DNA from 4 places in the Gallaecimonas pentaromativorans genome. Region 4 is predicted to be linked to each of the others. Evidence: predicted binding sites of a transcription regulator. Region 4 holds the regulator's gene; each other region holds the start of a gene.
The links. Region 4 encodes Fur, which represses iron uptake genes when iron is present. Its sites were predicted from a motif close to ATAATAATGAGAACNACTATCAA; they were not measured.

Region 1 (4,657 bases), on a different contig from region 4:
TCTAGCTCTACTTTGGCTTCTTCAAAGCGGCTTTGCATGCGCTCGCGCTGCCAGGCCAGCACCTCCGGCATTTTCTCCCGCACCTTGGCCACTTCCGCCAGCACGCCGTCGAGGCGGGCTTCGATAAGGGCTTTGAGGTTTTCCCCTTCGCGGCCACGGGCGGCGATAAAGTCTTCCAGGCCTTCGTCAAAGGCGGCCAGTAGCGCTTCGCTGATGGCGTCAAGGTCGGCTTCCGGGGCGTTCATCACGCCGGGCCAGCGCAGCACGTCCAGCACGTTGATTTGCGCCTGGGGCGCCTTGGCGGCCAGCTCGCTGGCGCGGGCCATCAGCATCTCGGCCAGGGCACTGTTAAAGGCCAGGGCATTGGCGTCGGCGGTGGCGGCGTCAAAGCGCAGCTGGATTTCCACTTTGCCGCGGTTCAGTTTGGCGCGCAGTTTTTCACGGATGACGGGGTCAAAGCTTCGGAAGGATTCGGGCAGGCGCAGGTAGGCTTCGAGGTAACGCTGGTTTACCGAGCGAATTTCCCAAGAGGCGGTGCCCCAATCAGCCCGTACATCTTTACGGGCAAAGGCGGTCATGCTGTAAGTCATAAGGGTTGTCCTTATTGGTTTGGGCCCAGTATACCCACAGAAGGGGCCTGGCGTGAAAATCGCTTCTGCGGCACCGCTCACCTTGTGGCCCCTGGCCGTGGCCGCAGATGGCCGCTTCCCCTATAATGGCGCCACCTCGGACCCACAGGATTATCCATGCGACACAGCGGCAGAACCCCCAGCCAGACCCGTCAGGTCACCCTTACCCGCAACTTCACCGGCCATGCCGAAGGCTCGGTGCTGGTGGCTTTTGGTAACACCAAGGTGCTGTGCACCGCCTCTGTGGTGGATGGCGCGCCCCGTTGGCTCAAAGGCAAGGGCCAAGGCTGGGTGACCGCCGAATACGGCATGCTGCCTCGCTCCACCCACACCCGGAACGACCGGGAGGCGGCCCGTGGCAAGCAGTCTGGCCGCACCATGGAAATTCAGCGCCTTATTGCCCGCAGCCTGCGCGCCGCGGTGGATCTGACCAAACTGGGCGATGTCACCATCACCGTGGACTGCGACGTGATCCAAGCCGACGGCGGCACCCGCACCGCGGCCATTACCGGCGGCTGTGTGGCGCTGTTTGACGCCCTTAACTGGATGGTTGAGCAGAAGAAGGTCAAGGAGAATCCCTTCAAGCAGATGGTGGCGGCGTTGTCGGTGGGTATCGTCGCAGGTGAGGCGGTGTGTGACCTCGACTACATCGAAGACTCCAGCGCACAAACCGACATGAACGTGGTGATGACCGAAGATGGCCGCATGATTGAAGTGCAGGGCACCGCCGAGGCCGAGCCCTTTAGCCGCCAGGAACTGAACGCCATGCTGGATCTGGCCGACAGCGGCATCCGTGACCTCTTTGCTGCCCAGCGCGCTGCGCTGGCCTGATTGTATTGACGGGGCATTGGCCCCGTTTTTTATAGGACCAACTCATGAAAGCCTATCAAAAAGCCTTTATTGAATTTGCTATCGAACGCCAAGTACTGCGCTTTGGCAGCTTTACCCTCAAATCCGGCCGCCAGAGCCCCTATTTCTTCAACGCCGGCCTCTTTAACACCGGCCGCGATCTGGCCAAACTGGGCCGTTTTTATGCCGATGCCCTGGTGGATTCCGGCATCGAATTCGACCTGCTGTTCGGCCCGGCTTACAAGGGTATTCCCATCGCCACCACCACCGCTGTGGCGCTCAATGACCACCACGACCGCGACTACCCCTACTGCTTTAACCGCAAAGAGAAAAAAGATCACGGCGAAGGCGGCAGCCTGGTAGGTAGCCCACTTAAAGGCCGGGTAATGCTGGTGGACGATGTGATCACCGCCGGTACCGCCATTCGCGAGTCCATGGACATCATCCAAGCCGAAGGCGCCGAGCTTGCCGGGGTGCTGATTGCTCTGGATCGCCAAGAGAAGGGCAAGGGCGAGCTGTCGGCTATTCAGGAAGTGGAGCGCGATTTCGGCTGCGCCGTGGTGAGCATTATCACCCTGGCCGACCTCATCAGCTACCTGGAGCAAAAACCGGAGCTGGCAGAATCTTTACAAGCGGTACGGAACTATCGCCAGCAGTACGGCGTCTAACCCGGCGTTGCAAGTAAACACGGATGTTTAGGCGTTACGCCTTTTCAATTGTCTGCAAGGACTATGGCCAGATGTGATGTCTGGCCTTTCTTTTATCTACACCCCGCTAACACCCGCGCCGGTGGATTTGCATTGAAATGAGAATGTTTTTCATTTAAATTCTTCCGCCATTGTGGTTTCAACCCGGGCTGGAAATGAAGTCTTTTGCCTTGCTCCCCCTGGCGGCCTTTGCGGCGGCCTACAGCCTGCCGATACTGGCAGCGACCGATGACGCCAACAACAGCGACATAGAGCGCATCACCGTCAAGGGGCGGGCCCAGTCCATGTACCGTATTGATGACGGCTCGGTGGCCATGAAAACCGCCACCCCTTTGGAGCGCACCCCACAGTCGGTGCAAATTCTGCCGCTCTCCTTGATTGAAGATCAGGCCGCCACCGAGGTGACCGACCTCTACCGCTCCATCAGCGGGGTGAGCCAATACAACTACGCTTCGGTGACCTTCCGGGGCTTTCGCCAAAATGACGTGCGCTACGACGGCGTGCGGGGCGACCCTTATGGCGATGTTTCCACGCCGCAGCTTTTTAATATTCAGCAGGTGCAGGTGCTAAAAGGCCCTAGCGGCGCCCTTTATGGCGCTGGCGACCCGGGCGGCCTGATTAACTACGTCACCAAAAAGCCCGGCTACCAGGCGGATAAACGCATCAAGCTCACCACCGGTAACGACGATTTTGTCAGTGGCAGCCTGGAGCTCTCCGGCCCTTTGACCCAAGCCGCCGACCAGCGCTATCGCCTCGGGCTCTATCAGGACCACGAAAACCCCTACCGCTGGAATACCGACAACCGCCGCCGCATCATCGACACCGGCTATGCCATCGATTTAAGCGATGCCAGCACCCTAACCCTGCAACTGACCGACGTGCGCCAAAACGAAGCAGGCGCCCGGCTCCGGGGTATACCGGCCGACAGCCAAGGTAACTTCCTGGCCAGCATGCGCTGGAATGCCAACGAGAAGTCCGATTTTCTGCGCCTTACCGCCACCGTTTTCCAGGCAAGGCTCGACCACGATTTTAACGACTGGCTGTCGGCCGACGTAACGGTGCGCTATTTCGATAACACCGAGCGCCAGAAGTACCATGAGCCAGCCAGCGCCGACGACACCAACGGCGATGGCCTGGCCGACTACACCGAGCGCCAGTACCGCGACCAAACCCGCGACACCAAGGCTGGCTCGGTTACCGCCAACCTGGTGGCCGAACTGGGCGCCCATACCCTGCTTTTGGGGGGCGATTTTTCCCATCAAAAAGAAGATTTCTACTACCAGCGAGCCCGCACTGCCGATGGCGTAGTGGGGCTCAGTTACAGCAACCCCCAATACGGGGTGACCGACCCGGCCAGTTACCGGATGCGGCTAATAACCGATTCTGACACCACCGCCGAGCGTTACGGCTTTTACCTGCAGGACCAGTGGCGTATCACCCAGGCTTGGGATATTACCGGCAGCGCCCGCCTGGACGGTTTTGACGACAAGGTGCTGGACAACATCGCCGGCGGCGAAGAGCACTATAACGACACCGGTTTTTCCTACCGTTTGGGCAGCACCTATAAGATCAACGAGCACTTACATCCCTATGTAAGCTGGTCTACCGGCTTTACCCCCCAGGATGTGTCGAGCCAGCTGGCCAGCAATGGCGGGCCTTTCGACCCGGAAGAGAGCAAGCAGGCCGAGCTTGGGCTGCGCAGCTATTGGTTTGATAGCGCCATCAACCTCAACCTGGCGGCCTACCATATCGAGCGCAAAAACATCCTGCAGACCGACCCAGATGATACCGACCGGCAAATTGCCCTGGGCAAGGTGCGCAGCCAGGGTGTGGAAGTGGATTTATTGGGGGATCTCAGTGAGAACTGGGTGATTAACGCCAACTACGCCTACAACGACGCGGTGGTAAAAGACGCTACCAGCGGTATCAGCCGCTCGGTTGGCAAGCGTTTTGCCAATGCCCCGCGCCATCAGTTCGGGCTCTGGACCCGCTATGACATCACCGCCTTGGATTCGGCCATCGCCTTTGGCGCCGATTATGTGTCCGAGCAGTTCGACCAGGACGGCAACCGCATCAAGCCCTACACCGTGTTTGATGCGTCCTGGCAAACCCAGTGGCAGGCCTGGCAGTTCCAGCTCAATGTCAAAAACCTCTTTGACAAGGCCTATGCGGTAAGCGGCCTTTTAGGGCGCACCGGCCAGTTCCCTGGCGAGCGGCGCCGGGTATACGCCTCGGCCAGTTACCGGTTCTAAAAAAGAAGGAGGCTCAGGCCTCCTTTTTTGTTTTCAGCGTTAAACCACCTCCTATGGAGGTGGTGATCGTCAAGTCGGGGCTATGCCCGTAGAGAGCCCACGCTAGACACTAGCCAACGATTGCTACCAACAGTCGAAGGAGAGTAACTAGCGTGAGCCGTTACAAATCATCATCGCACGTCTACTGGCGCCTGCAATATCACATCGTCTGGACCCCGAA
Region 2 (4,657 bases), on a different contig from region 4:
GCCTATGTGTTTACCAATGATGGCAGCCTCGATGCCTTTGTCGACAACGGCCAGTTTGTTCCCTATGACGGCCGCGTATACAACTACGGGCCTCTGAACTACTTCCAGCGCCCTGATGAGCAGACCACCATGGGTGCCTTTGCTCATTACACCATCAACGATTACCTGGAGTTCTACAGCGAACTGGGTTACATGAAGGATACGTCTGTTGCGCAGATCGCTCAGTCCGGCGCCTTCTTCGTTGATACCACCTTCAACTGTTCCAACCCGCTGCTCACCGCTGCCCAATACCAAGTGGCCTGTGCGGACCGCGGCCTGGGTGTGAACGACTCCTTTGACGTGACCATCGCCAAACGTAACGTGGAAGGCGGTCCTCGTCAGGATGACCTGCAACACATCAACCAGCGTTTTGTGTTTGGTGCCCGCGGCATCATCAATGACGACTGGAACTACGACGTGTCATTCAACTATGGCAACGTCAACATGACCGAGGTCTATCAAAACGACATGAGCAACAAGGCCATTGCCAATGCGCTCAACGTCATTGCCGACCCGGTAACTGGCCAGGCTGTCTGTGCCGGTAACGATCCTGATTGTGTGCCCTGGGATATCTACAACCCCCAGAATATCACTCAGGACCAGCTTGATTACCTGACCCTGCCGCTCTACTCCAAGGGCGAAACCGTGCTGCGGGAGTTCAACGCCTACACTACTGGCGACCTGACCAACTACGGCATCAAAACCCCTTGGGCGACCCTGGGTCCGCAAGTGCTGCTGGGCTATACCCACCGCAGCGAGTCGCTGAGCTTTGATCCCGATAAAGGTTACGAGTCCGGTGACGGTGCTGGCCAAGGTGGCCCGGCCACTGCCGTAGACGGCTCCTTGACTGTAGACGAGTACTACACCGAGGTCCGTGTGCCGCTGGTTGAAGATGTGCCTTTCGCAGACAACCTCAACCTGGACCTGGGTTATCGCTACTCCGATTACTCCACCAATATCAATACCAACACCTATAAAGTGGCGCTGGGTTGGGACATCAACAGCCAAATCAAGCTGCGTGGTAGCTATCAGAAGGCTTCTCGTCACGCCAACATCCGTGAGCTGTACGTCTCCACCGGTCTGGCACTGTTTGATTTGGATGAAGACCCCTGTTCTGGCGACACCCCTTCGGCAACGCTGGAGCAATGTGCCCGTACCGGTGTTACCGCGGCCCAATACGGCAACATCATGAACAACCCGGCTGGTCAGTTTAACTACCTGCAAGGTGGTAACCCTGACCTCCAGCCTGAGCGTTCCAAAACCGTGTCCTTCGGTTTTGTGTATCGCCCCTCTTGGCTGGACGGCTTGGACTTCACCGTTGATTACTTCGATATTGACGTAAAAGACGCCATCAGCAACGTACCGCCCTCTTTCATCATTGACCAATGTCTGGCTACTGGTGACGCCACTTTCTGTGACGCCATCCACCGTAACGCCAATGGCTCACTGTGGCAGGGTTCTGGTACTTCAGCTGGCTATGTCTCTGCAACCAACATCAACATTGGGTATGAGAAGCGTACCGGTATCGACGTAAACAGCAACTATGTCACTGATTTGCCTGCTGGTTTGGGTACTCTGCACCTGAACTTGGTCGGTACTTACTACGACAAGTTTGAGAGTCAACCTGTGGTCGGTTATGACACCATCGAGTGTGCTGGTAAGTGGGGTGGTGACTGTGGTTCCCCGAACCCTGAGTGGTCTCACAACCTGCGTACCACCTGGGAAACTCCGTGGTTGGGTATGGCGCTGTCAGCCAACTGGCGTCACATCGGTAAGGTTGATGACTTGAACGAAGTTCAAAACATCAATGCTCAAAACTACATCGACCTGACTGCTCAGTTTGCAGTACTGGAAGGCGGCAAGATCACTCTGGGTGTGAACAACGCCTTCGATAGGAATGCTCCGGCCGTGTCCAGCAGCAGCACTGGCACCAACGGTAACACCTATCCCTCCACCTACGACGCTCTGGGTCGCTACGTGTTCCTGGGTGTTGAATACACTTTCTAAAACCACTCCCTGGTTTTTTTAAAGGGCCTTCATTTGAAGGCCCTTTTTTTGCGCCGACATTGCCGAGCGGGCATTGTTTTACATCAGGAAAACCCATTGCACGCGATATTGATAATTATTATCATGCCGAAAATTAACATTCCTTAACCGGCGTGCTGGCCAACAGGTATTGGCAGCACTCCCTTTGCTCGAAAGGACTTGCCATGACCCCGCGATTTTCCCACCTGGCCATTGCCGTAACGACCATTTTGCTCAGCCAGCCCGGTTGGGCCGACGACGACCAGGTAGAACGTATCGAGGTGCTGGGCAGCCAGGGCAATATCACCGACTTGGGCACCGGCCTTGGCCTGGATGAGCGTCAGACCCCGCAATCAATGACGGTGATAGGCCAGGATGTGCTGAGCGATTACCGGCTCAGCACCCTTAACGAGGTACTGGATTACACCCCGGGGGTAACGGTTGAGCGGGTGGAGACGGACCGCACCTATTTCACCTCCCGTGGCTTTGAGATAAACAACATCCAGGTAGATGGCCTGGGTGCACCCTTTTATTCCGATGTGGTCAATGGCGATATTGATCTGAGCATGTACGACCAGGTGCAGGTGCTGCGCGGCGCCGGCGGCCTGATGGCGGGGATAGGTAACCCGGCCGCCACCATCAATCTGGTGCGTAAGCGCCCCACCGACGACACCCGGGGTTATGTGAATCTGAGCGCCGGGCGCTGGAGCGATTATCGCGGCGAGGTGGATGTGTCAGGCAGCCTGGCCAGCAACCTGCGCGGCCGTTTTGTGGGCAGCTACCAGGACAAAGACTCCTACATCGACCTTTACAGTAAGACCCTGTCGTCCCTTTACGGTGTGCTGGATACCCGCCTGGGCGACAACACCTTGCTGACAGTCGGCGTTAATTACCAGGAGAGTAAACCCGAGTCGCCGATGTGGGGCGCCCTGACCCTGGCCTATACCGACGGTTCGCCAACCCACTTTGACCGCTCGTCCAGCACCTCGGCGGATTGGGCTTATTGGAACAGTTACAACACCCAGGCCTTTGCCGAGCTTGAACACCGCTTTGCCAACGGCTGGAGCGCCAAGCTGGCATATAACTACCGGGCCTCTACCCAAAGCGGCGACCTGTTCTATGTCTATGGCACTATTGACCCGGATACCAATGCTGGCCTTATCGGCTATGCCAGCCGTTACACCCTGGACAGCCACGCCAACCAGGTGGACTTGTCCCTTTCCGGCCAATATCAGCTGTGGGGCAAAAGCCACGAGCTGATGCTGGGGGCCAACTGGGTCGAGAACAAGCTCACCGATCAATCCTTGTATGACTTTGTTAACGGCTTTCCGCTGATTGGTGATTTCACCCAGTGGCACGGCCAGGCGCCTTACCCCAACCTGATTGATGGTGCTGATGGCTCCGATCTCAAAGACACCCAAAAGGCGATTTACGGCGCTACTCGCCTTAATATCACCGATAGCCTGCATGTTATTGCCGGTAGCCGGGTGGTTCGCTACCACAGCCAGGGCACCAGTTACGATGAGCCTGAAGACACCAAGGTCAACGACAAGGTCATTCCTTACGGCGGGGTGGTATACGACGTAACCGATGCCTTGTCGCTCTACACCAGCTACGCCAAAACCTTTGACCCGCAAACCGAGCGCACCCTTAGCGGCCACATGGCGCCGTCCGAAGGCAAAACCCTAGAAGGGGGTATCAAGGGCGAATGGTTTAATGGCGGCCTCAACGCCAGCCTGTCGGTGTTTAAAAACGAGTTCAACAACCTGGCCACCAGTCTTGGCCGCTACCAGGGTCAAACCATCTACGAGGGCCGAGATTTTCAAACCAAGGGTTTTGAAGCGCAGCTGAGCGGCGAGCTGAGCGACGAGGTCTCGGTGCTGCTTGGCTATACCCAACAGAACATTGAAGACGCCGACGGCAACACCACCCGCCGCTATGTGCCCAAACAGAGCTTCAAGGCCCTGGCCAGCTACAGCCCAAGCCAAGTCGAAGGCCTAAAACTGGGGGCCAGCATGCGCTGGCAATCGAACATCTATGTCGATGCCACCTATAACGACGCCGGCGATACGGTGCGGGTTAACCAAGGGGCCTTTGCTCTGTACGGACTCTTTGCCAAATACCAGTTCACCCCCAACATTACCGGGCAGCTGAACCTCAATAACATCACCGACAAGACCTATTACAGCAGCCTCTATTGGGATCAGGCCTTTTACGGCTCCCCCCGCAGTTACACCGCCTCCCTGACCTGGAGTTTTTAAAAAAAGCCGCCTCGAGCGGCTTTTTTATTCTCAAGGGTCGGCACTTTGGTAAGCTCGAAGAAAATGCTCTGACAAGGAAAGCAAGGTGCCAGTGACTCCCCTTTATGCCGCCGTGCTGGCGGTGCTGCTGATCGCATTGAGTGTCCGTACCATCCGTGAGCGGCGCCGCGCCCGGGTGGCCATTGGCTGTGGTGGCGACCCGCGGCTCGAGCGCGCCATGCGGGTGCAAGGCAACTTCACCGAATACGTGCCCATGACGCTGCTCCTGATGTGGCTAACCGAGAGCCTATGGGGGCAGGGCGCAGCCTTGCTGCACCTGCCGGGCATGTTGC
Region 3 (4,657 bases), on a different contig from region 4:
GCCAGCACTTCGCGCTCGGGGTCACGGGTCCAGAGGGAATATTCGCTTTGCACGGCGCTGATGGGATGCTCCTTGTGGGCCCGCCGCAAGGTGGCCGCGTCCACTTCGCTTAGGCCCAAAAACCGCACCTTACCTTCTTTGACCAGTTCGCCCATGGCGCCGACGGTTTCTTCCACCGGCACCGTTGGGTCGGGGCGGTGCTGGTAGTAGAGGTCGAGATGGTCCGTGCCCAGCCGTTTCAGGCTGCCTTCAACCGAGCGGCGCACGTAATCGGGGCGGCCGTTGACGCCTCTTTTGGCCGGGTCGCTAGGGTCACGCACTATGCCGAACTTGCTGGCCAAAAAGACCTGGCTGCGCCGGTCTTTGAGGGCCTTGGCCAGTAGGGTTTCATTGCTGTGGGGGCCGTAGACATCGGCGGTATCCCAGAAGTTGACGCCCTTTTCCAGCGCCAGGTCCAGGGTTGCCAGGGATTCGGCGTCATCGCCTTTGCCATAAAACTCGCTCATGCCCATGCAGCCAAGTGCCAGAGCCGATACCAGCGGGCCATTAGCGCCCAATTGACGTTGTTTCATCACTACCTCCATCGGTGAAGGGCTACAGCATGCGCCTGTTTGGTGTTTGCAATAAACCGGGGTATAAGGGTTTTACTGTTTGTAAATCACGAACAATTCATGGACCGCCTTCGTACCCTGGCCATCTTCTTGCGGGTCTGCGATGCCCGCAGCTTTACCCGGGCCGCCAGCAGTTTGAACCTGCCCCGCTCCACTGTGACTCAGGCCGTGCAGCGCCTGGAGAACCAACTCAAGGTGCAGCTGCTGGTGCGCACCACCCGCCAAGTCAGCCTGACGCAAGAGGGGGAAGCTTTTAGCCACAAGGCAAGGCAACTGGTGGCCGACTGGAAGGAGTTGGAGACCCTCTTTTTGCCCGGCCGCCCCGCTGGTGGCACCTTGCACCTGAACCTGCCCACCCGCCTGGCGCGGCTGGTGGTGGTGCCAGAGCTCGCCCAATTTCAGCGGCGCTACCCCGGTATCACCTTACAGCTGAGCATTGCCGACCAGCCCATCGACTTGGTCAAAGAGGGGGTGGATGCGGTGCTGCGGGCCGGCCCCTTAAAAGACAGCAGCCTTATTGCCAAACCCTTGGGGCACATGCCTCAGGCAACGCTGGCCTCCCCGGCGTATCTGGCCCGCCATGGCACTCCCAAGCACCCGGCAGAGCTTACCCGGCACCGGATGGTGGCCTTTGCCCTGCCCTCTAATGGCCGCATCGAGCCGCTGGAATTCAAGGTCGAGGGGGGCTATCAGCCACAGATGCTTGGTTTTGATTTGAGCACCAACGGCGCCGACACCTATGTGGCGGCAGGCCTGGCCGGTTTTGGCCTTATTCAGGGGCCCCGTTACGATCTCAAGGAGCAAGTGGATAAGGGCCTGTTGGTGGAGGTGCTGGCCGACTACCCGCCGCCGCCCATGCCGCTGGCCATCCTGTATCCGCAAAAACGCCACCAGAGCCAACCCCTCAGGCTCTTTGCCGATTGGCTGGGGCAACTGGTGGCCGATTTGGGTATCACCAGCCCCTAAATCCGGCAAGCTGTGAACATTGCCCTAAAATAGTCGCACGCCCTGGCTCAATTAAGGCGATAATGTCGCCGACCCACCTTTAAGGATCTGCCCATGACCCAATGGCAAAAAAGCTACGATACCTTCCTTGCAACCATCCAGCGAACTGGCGAACTGTGGAGCCTGAGCTGTGAAGAAGGCTGGGTGATCTGCGACTCCGCCGAGTTCGAAGACACCGAAGTCATGCCTTTTTGGTCCAGCAAGGAAGAAGCCCAGCGTCATTGCGTTGATCAATGGGCGGAATATCAGGCCGAGCGTATCAGCCTGACCGATTTTGTCGAACTGTGGCTGCCCAATCTGGCCGAGGACGACATTCTGGTAGGCCCCGACTGGAACGATGAACTGGAAGGGCTGGAAGTAGAACCCGGCGATATCGCCGAGTCTTTGATGGAGGCGTGATGAACGTAAACAGCGTACAGGTAGGTGGCCAGTACGAAGTGATTGCAGCCAACTACACCAACTCTCAGATCCGCCAGCAAGGCGCCATGGCGCTTAACCTGATTGAAAGCGCCGGCAGCGTTGACGACGCCCAGATGTCAGCGCCCCCTGCCGATGGCCCCAAGGGCCAGCACATAGACCTTCAGGTGTGATCCAAAAGCCCTGCCAAGCAGGGCTTTTTTGTATCTGCTCTTTCTGTTCATCCCGTCAACCTGGCAGTTCATAAGGAAACAAATAAGAATAACACTTATTTGATATTAATTCTCATTTGCAAAGTGATAACCTCTGGCCATCTTTGCTGAACCAAGGGAATCACACGCAATGAAACCGTCCCCCCAATGGGCCTTGCTGGCGCTGTGCTGCGCCGGCCAGGCCGTGGCCGAGCAGCAGACCCCTGACGCCGCCAACAAGGATTTGGAACGTATCGTGGTGCAAGGCCAGCGGGCCCAGCAGGCCAAGCCCGACACCGCCATCGTCTCCATTGATGCGCAGCAAATAAGCCGCAACCTCAGCGCCGACCTGAGCGACGTGCTGCGCTACGAGCCCGGGGTGTCGGTCACCCGTGACGAACGTTTTGGCATTGGCAGCATCAATATCCGGGGCATGGACGGCAACAGGGTCAAAATCCTGGTAGACGGAGTGGAACTGGCCGACAGCTACGGCCCCACCACCACCTACCTGCAATCGGGCCGCAACACCGTGGATATGGACGCCCTGGCCCGCATGGACATCATCAAAGGCGGCGATGTCAGCGCCGGCTCCGGCGCCTTAGGCGGTGTGGTGCAGTTTCGCACCAAAGATCCGGCTGATTTCCTCAGCGCCAACGGCAACGATAGCTACCTGTCGCTGCAAGCCGGTTACCGCAGCGACGCCGAGCGCTACAGCGAAACCGCTACCCTCGCCAACCGTCATGGCGCGGTGGAATCCCTGCTGGTGTATACCCGCCGCGACGGCCAGGAAACCGAAAACCATGGCGGCGGCAGCGATATTCGCGGCCCGGGCAGGGGCGCCGTCAACCCGGGCGACAACCAGTCTGACAACGTCCTGGGCAAAGCCATTTGGCACATCAGTAGCGACAACCAGCTTGGGGTAGTCGGTGAGCACTTCAACGGCCAATCGGCCATCAAGCTCTATTCGGAAAGTAGCGCCACCGCCCTTAACCGCTCCGACGACGACATCACCCGCAACCGCTTGGGGCTGTTCCAAACCTTAGGGGGCGATTTTGTGCTGTTTGATCAGCTGCACTGGCAGCTTGATTACCAGAAAACCCGCACCGAGAACGGTACCTTGATTAACAGCGCCACCAGCCACCGCTTGGTGAATCGCTTTTACGACCAAAAGGGCTACCAGGGGCGCATTAACCTGGCCAAGCAACTGGGCAGCCACAGCCTTCGCTACGGCGCCAACTACCAGCACCAGGACTACGAAAACCTCAACCACAACACCGTGGACGGAGTGACCGACACCAGCCGCTTCTCCCCCAAGGCTGACGGCAACATTTATGGCCTCTACCTTGAAGACAACTGGCAACTGAGCCCCAGCTTGGCATTGCTGCCGGCGCTGCGTTACGACAACTACCACTACCGCACCCAGGCCGACAGCTATGTGGCCGACTGGGGCGACAGCAAAAACCACAAGCTGACCGGCCAACTGGGGTTCAACTGGCAAGTGGCCGGCCCCTTGGCGCTCTTTGGCCGCTACGGCAGCGGCTTTCGCGCCCCCAGCATCAACGACCTCTACTACTACTACGAGAACAACGTCAGCTTTGGCGGCAACAACTACTCGTACATCATCAGGCCCAACCCCAACCTCAAATCCGAGCAAAGCACCTTTAGTGAGTTGGGGCTGCGCCTGAGCACCAGCCATGGCGACGCCGAGCTGACTTTCTTTGACAACCACTACCGCAACTTCATCGAAAGCCAGGTACCCCTTGGCGCCTCAGCCGAGTACAGCCTGGGCGAATTTACCTCCCAGAACCTCGACAAGGTGCGCATCAAAGGGGTGGAATTAAAAGGCACCCTGGACCTTGGCACCTTTTGGGGGAGCGCCGAAGGCCTGCGCCTCAAAGGCGCGGCAGCCTATGCCGACGGTAAAAATACCGGCGACAATGCGCCGCTGGACTCGGTCTCGCCGCTGCAACTCTACACTGGCCTTGATTACGACGCCCCGGCCGGCAATTGGGGCAGCAGCCTCAATGTCACCTGGACTGCGCGCAAAAAGCCCAGTGACATCACCACCGCCAACCAATGGCTGGCCACCCCGAGCTTCACCGTGGTGGACATGACCGCCTACTACCGGCCTCTTGAACAACTGCAGCTCTCGGCCGGCCTTTTTAACCTCTTGGATAAAAAGTATTGGGTGTGGAGCCAGGTGCGCACCTTGAGCACCCAAAGCCAGAATATCGAGCGCTACAGCCAACCGGGCCGCAATGTCGGCGTTGGCATCAAGTACAGCTTCTGAGGTAAAAAAGCCCGCCGATTGGCGGGCTTGTTGTTGGTGCTTACAGCCAGCGCTCGAAGCTGAATTCTTCTGAGCGCTCGCCGTCGGTGAGCAGCCACTGGCTTTCCATCAAGGTCGCGCTCAGGGCCATGTTCTTTTTGGCA
Region 4 (4,657 bases):
CCCACGGCGCTGTTGGCATCAATGGGCGTCAGCGGGGCCTTGGGGGCAGCAGCGGCAGTCGTTGCAGCAGCGGGCGCAGCAGGTGTAGGCTCGGCGGCTGGGGCTTCTTCGCTTACTTGGGCGGCCTCGATGGGGGCAAAACCCAGCAGGCGGCGCAAAATCTCGGAGGCGTTCTCGCCAATATTTTGGGTGTTGGACGCAATGTAATGGTACAGGTCGTCATCGACTTCGATGGTTTTCATGCCTTATCTCAAGGTCTTGTTCAACTCTCTGGCGATTATACATAGGCCGAGGTGATTTGCATGCCTGCCTCGTCCTTTGCAAAATAGGCCCCCCAACACGGAGGCAGTCATGCTCAATTACCAGCAACGGGGCCAGGGCCCGGATGTGATTTTAATTCACGGCCTGTTCGGCTCACTCGACAACCTGGGTAACCTCGCCCGCAGCCTGGAAGATGCCTTTACCGTTACCAGTGTGGATTTGCGCAACCACGGCAAGTCTTTTCACTCCGGCGACACCAGCCTTGGCGCCATGGCCGGCGACATCAACGAGCTGATGACCAGCCTCGGCATCCACAAAGCCCATCTGGTGGGCCACTCCCTGGGCGGCAAGGTGGCCATGGAGTTTGCCCTTAACTACGGGCACAAGGTCGACAAACTGGTGCTAGCCGACATTGCCCCCGTGACCTACACCCACCGCCACCACGACAACGTCTTTAACGCCCTTACCCAGGTGGACATCAGCCAGATGGCAAGCCGCAAAGAGGTAGAAGAAGCGGTTGGCGCTTATATCCTCGACCAGGGCACCCGGCTTTTTATCCTCAAAAACCTGGTCAAAACCGACACCGGCTTTAGCTGGCGCCTGAACGTGCCGGTACTGGCCGGCAAGTACGAGGAGCTCCTCAAAGCCCCTGAAGGCACGCCTTTTACCGGCCCGGCGCTCTTTATCAAAGGCGGCGAGTCGCCTTATCTGACCGAAGCCCACAGCCAGGCGGTGGCGGCGCGCTTTCCCAAGGCCCAGCTCAAGGTGATAAGCGGCACCGGCCACTGGCTCCATGCCGAGAAACCGGCGGTGTTTAACAAGCTGGTCAGGGACTTTTTGAGCTGAGTGCTCCCCTTGGGTATAATCCGCGCGTTTCTTGTAAGGGCAACGGCCGCCGATGCTGGACAAGCACCACGACACCCTGGGGTCTTTGGGCCTCAACCTGTTTTTTCTGTTTATCGTCATTGCCCTTGGCCTGGCCATCAACGACGTGCTGAAAAAGAGCCAGGTAACGGCCGCCTGGCGATTCGTGGTCTGGCTGGCGATACTGGGCGCCGTGGGTTTTGCCTTTAAAACACTCATCTGGGAAAGTTCAGGTATTGGTTAATGGCCAAAGAGAGTACCGACAGAATCACCATTGACCTGTTTGCCGAGGAAAAACGCCGGGGGCGTCCGAAAACCAATCCCCTCCCGCGTCAGGTACAACTGAAGGTCAACAAACGCAATCAGATAAAAAGAGACAAACAAAAGGGCCTCAAAAGAGTCGAACTCAAGGTAGATTCGGACCTCTTCGATACCCTGAATGATTTGGCCAAAGCGCAGAGCATGAGTCGAAGCGAACTGATCGAAAGCATATTGAAAGCCGGTGTCGAGCAGCTCGACACCACCAACAGCGAGAGGAATTGAGTCGAATGGCATCTGTAGGTCTGTTTTTCGGCAGCGATACCGGCAACACCGAAGCCGTAGCCAAGATGATCCAGAAACAGCTGGGCACCCACATGGTCGAGGTCCACGACATCGCCAAGTCCAGCAAGGAAGACATTGAGAACTTCAGCCTGCTGCTGCTGGGTATCCCCACCTGGTACTACGGTGAATCCCAGTGCGACTGGGACGACTTCTTCCCTACCCTGGAAGAGATCGACTTCACCGACAAGCTGGTGGCCATCTTCGGTTGCGGCGATCAGGAAGACTATGCCGAGTACTTCCTGGACGCCATGGGCACCCTGCGCGATATCGTTGAAGCCAAGGGTGGCATCATCATCGGCCACTGGCCTACCGAAGGGTACAACTACGTGGCCTCCAAGGCGCTGGTAGACGACAACCATTTCGTTGGCCTTGGTATCGACGAAGACCGCCAGCCCGAACTCACCGCCGAGCGGGTGGAAAAATGGGTCAAGCAGGTCTTTGACGAGATGTGCCTGGCAGAGCTGGAAGATTGAAAAAAGCCCCTCACCGAGGGGCTTTTTTATAGCTCGGGCCGGTAGTGACGCTTGAGGCGGATATAAAGCGTGCGCTCAACGCGGGCCACCAAATCGCCCTGGTTGTCCTTGATGTCGGTCACCACCTCGGGCAGGTACTTCTCGCCAGTGGCGGTGGCCTGCTCAATGTCTCGCAACAGACCTTCGGTGACATGAAACTCGGCTACCACCTTGCCTGAACCCGGCTTTTCAAAGTGCACCTTGGCGCTTCTGTCCCACACGTGAAAGCGCTTGCCCACGAGCCCCATCAGCATCAACGAATAGATAGGGTCGGTCATGGCAAACAGGCTGCCGCCAAACTGGGTACCGTTGACATTTTTGGTCCAGGGGCGGTTTTTCAGCTCCACCCGGCAATAGCGAAAATCTGCCGATAACTCGGCAACACGAATGCCGGTGAATAAAAACGGCGGCCACAAATTAAGCAGGGGCCGGATCCGCGTTCCTTTTTTAAACAACCACGATTTCATTGTTCACCTAATCGATAAAATCGAAACAATACTGCTATCATGCCTCTGGAAAAGCGAAGCCCACTTGGGTACCTTTCTCCTGATAACTAACGCGGGCTTGCCCGCCCCGACACTAAAAACAGGACCATCCATGGCGGACGAGAATCAAGCGCTCAGAGACGCTGGCCTTAAGGTCACCCTGCCCCGAGTCAAGATCCTTGAATTGTTGCAGCAGCCCGACTTCCAGCACATCAGTGCCGAGGATCTCTACAAAAAGCTCATCGAGCTGGGTGAAGAGATTGGCCTTGCCACCGTCTACCGGGTGCTGAACCAGTTTGATGATGCCGGCATCGTGACCCGCCATCATTTCGAAGGCGGCAAGTCCGTGTTCGAGCTGTCCCAAAAGCACCACCACGACCACCTGGTGTGCCTCAAGTGCGGCCTGGTAGTGGAATTCATGGACGATGTCATCGAGCAGCGCCAAAAGGCTGTTGCCAAAGACAACAAGGTCAAACTGATGCACCACAGTTTGTACCTGTACGGCGAGTGTGAAGACACTGTCGCCTGTGACAAACGCCGCCGCGGCGAAGAGTAAACAAGGCCAGGTTCTCCTGGCCTTTTTCTTTTAAAGCCTTGCCGCCAGCTCCGCGCCCTGGCGAATAGCCCGCTTGGCATCAAGCTCTGCCGCAACGAAGGCGCCGCCGATAAGGTGCGCGTTAACCCCCGCCTCACTCAATGCCTGCCAAAGCCCTTTGTTGGGCTCCTGGCCGGCGCAGATGATGACGTTGTCCACGTCCAGCACCAGGGTCTGTTCACCTTTGCTGATATGCAGACCGCTATCGTCGATGCGCTGGTAGTTGACCCCCGGCCACATCTTGACCCCAAAGTCGCTGAGCGTCTGGCGGTGCACCCAGCCGGAGGTTTTACCCAGCCCCTTGCCGACTTTGCTGTCTTTGCGTTGCAGCAGCCAAATCTCGCGGGCAGCCGCCGCCTTGTGGCCCTTATCGAGGCCACCAGCGTTATTGATGGTTTTGTCCACGCCCCAGTGGACCAGCCAGCGGTCTTTATCGAGACTGACCGAACGGCCAGGCTCGGCCAGGAACTCGGCGACATCAAAACCGATACCACCGGCACCGATAATGGCCACCTTGTCGCCCACCGGCTTGTTGTCCCGCAGCACATCAAGGTAGCTCAGCACCTTGGGATGGCTGACCCCGTCAATGGCCGGGGTGCGGGGGCTGATGCCGGTGGCTATTACCAGTTCGTCAAAGCCCTCGCCCTTGAGGCTATCAACGCTTTGCATGGCATTGAGGCGCACCTCGACGCCAAGGTCGCTCAGGCGGTTTTTAAAGTAGCGCAGGGTCTCATAGAACTCTTCTTTACCCGGAATGCGCTTGGCGTAGTTGAACTGGCCGCCCAGTTCGCCAGCACCGTCCATCAGCACCACCTTGTGGCCCTTTTCGGCGGCGTAGCAGGCAAAGGCCATACCGGCCGGGCCTGCCCCCACCACGCCGATGCGCTTGGGGCTGGCAACGGTTTTAAAAATCAGCTCGGTCTCATAGCAGGCCTGGGGGTTAACCAGGCAGCTGGCGCGTTTTTGCTCAAACACATGATCAAGGCAGGCCTGGTTACAGGCGATACAGGTGTTGATGCGATCGGCACGGCCAGCGGCGGCCTTGTTGACAAACTCGGGGTCGGCCAGCAGCGGCCGGGCCATGGACACCATGTCCGCTTCGCCAGCGGCGAGGATGGCCTCGGCGACATCCGGGGTGTTGATGCGGTTGGTGGTGATTAGCGGGATGCCAAGGCCTTCTTTTTTCATCTTGGCGGTGACCCAGGAAAAGGCGGCGCGCGGCACCGAAGTAACGATGGTGGGGATGCGCGCTTCGTGCCAGCCGATACCGGTGTTAATCAAGCTCACCCCGGCCTTTTCCAGCTCTCGGGCCAGATACACCGCGTCATCCCAGCCCA

Region 1: EDC28_RS17565 (TonB-dependent siderophore receptor) is a predicted target of Fur. The motif match lies at 2,278-2,300, and genes of this name have one in related genera.
Region 2: EDC28_RS15270 (TonB-dependent siderophore receptor) is a predicted target of Fur. The motif match lies at 2,149-2,171, and genes of this name have one in related genera.
Region 3: EDC28_RS16885 (TonB-dependent hemoglobin/transferrin/lactoferrin family receptor) is a predicted target of Fur. The motif match lies at 2,306-2,328, and genes of this name have one in related genera.

What each region holds. Positions count from the first base shown of each region.
Region 1 is NZ_RJUL01000011.1:72,479-77,135, forward strand. It holds gene EDC28_RS17550 (YicC/YloC family endoribonuclease) at 1-590, opposite strand, end outside; gene rph (ribonuclease PH) at 747-1,460, shown strand; gene pyrE (orotate phosphoribosyltransferase) at 1,505-2,146, shown strand; gene EDC28_RS17565 (TonB-dependent siderophore receptor) at 2,341-4,437, shown strand; gene tnpA (IS200/IS605 family transposase) at 4,590-4,657, shown strand, end outside.
Region 2 is NZ_RJUL01000008.1:150,842-155,498, forward strand. It holds gene EDC28_RS15265 (TonB-dependent receptor domain-containing protein) at 1-2,046, shown strand, start outside; gene EDC28_RS15270 (TonB-dependent siderophore receptor) at 2,250-4,325, shown strand; gene EDC28_RS15275 (MAPEG family protein) at 4,411-4,657, shown strand, end outside.
Region 3 is NZ_RJUL01000010.1:95,599-100,255, forward strand. It holds gene EDC28_RS16865 (aldo/keto reductase) at 1-572, opposite strand, end outside; gene EDC28_RS16870 (LysR family transcriptional regulator) at 672-1,577, shown strand; gene EDC28_RS16875 (DUF2750 domain-containing protein) at 1,671-2,015, shown strand; gene EDC28_RS16880 (hypothetical protein) at 2,015-2,206, shown strand; gene EDC28_RS16885 (TonB-dependent hemoglobin/transferrin/lactoferrin family receptor) at 2,376-4,514, shown strand; gene EDC28_RS16890 (YaeQ family protein) at 4,555-4,657, opposite strand, start outside.
Region 4 is NZ_RJUL01000002.1:56,335-60,991, forward strand. It holds gene EDC28_RS03065 (replication initiation regulator SeqA) at 1-242, opposite strand, end outside; gene EDC28_RS03070 (alpha/beta fold hydrolase) at 352-1,107, shown strand; gene EDC28_RS03075 (DUF2788 domain-containing protein) at 1,160-1,369, shown strand; gene ybfE (LexA regulated protein) at 1,369-1,668, shown strand; gene fldA (flavodoxin FldA) at 1,674-2,201, shown strand; gene EDC28_RS03090 (DUF4442 domain-containing protein) at 2,228-2,707, opposite strand; gene fur (ferric iron uptake transcriptional regulator) at 2,838-3,281, shown strand; gene EDC28_RS03100 (oxidoreductase) at 3,312-4,657, opposite strand, start outside.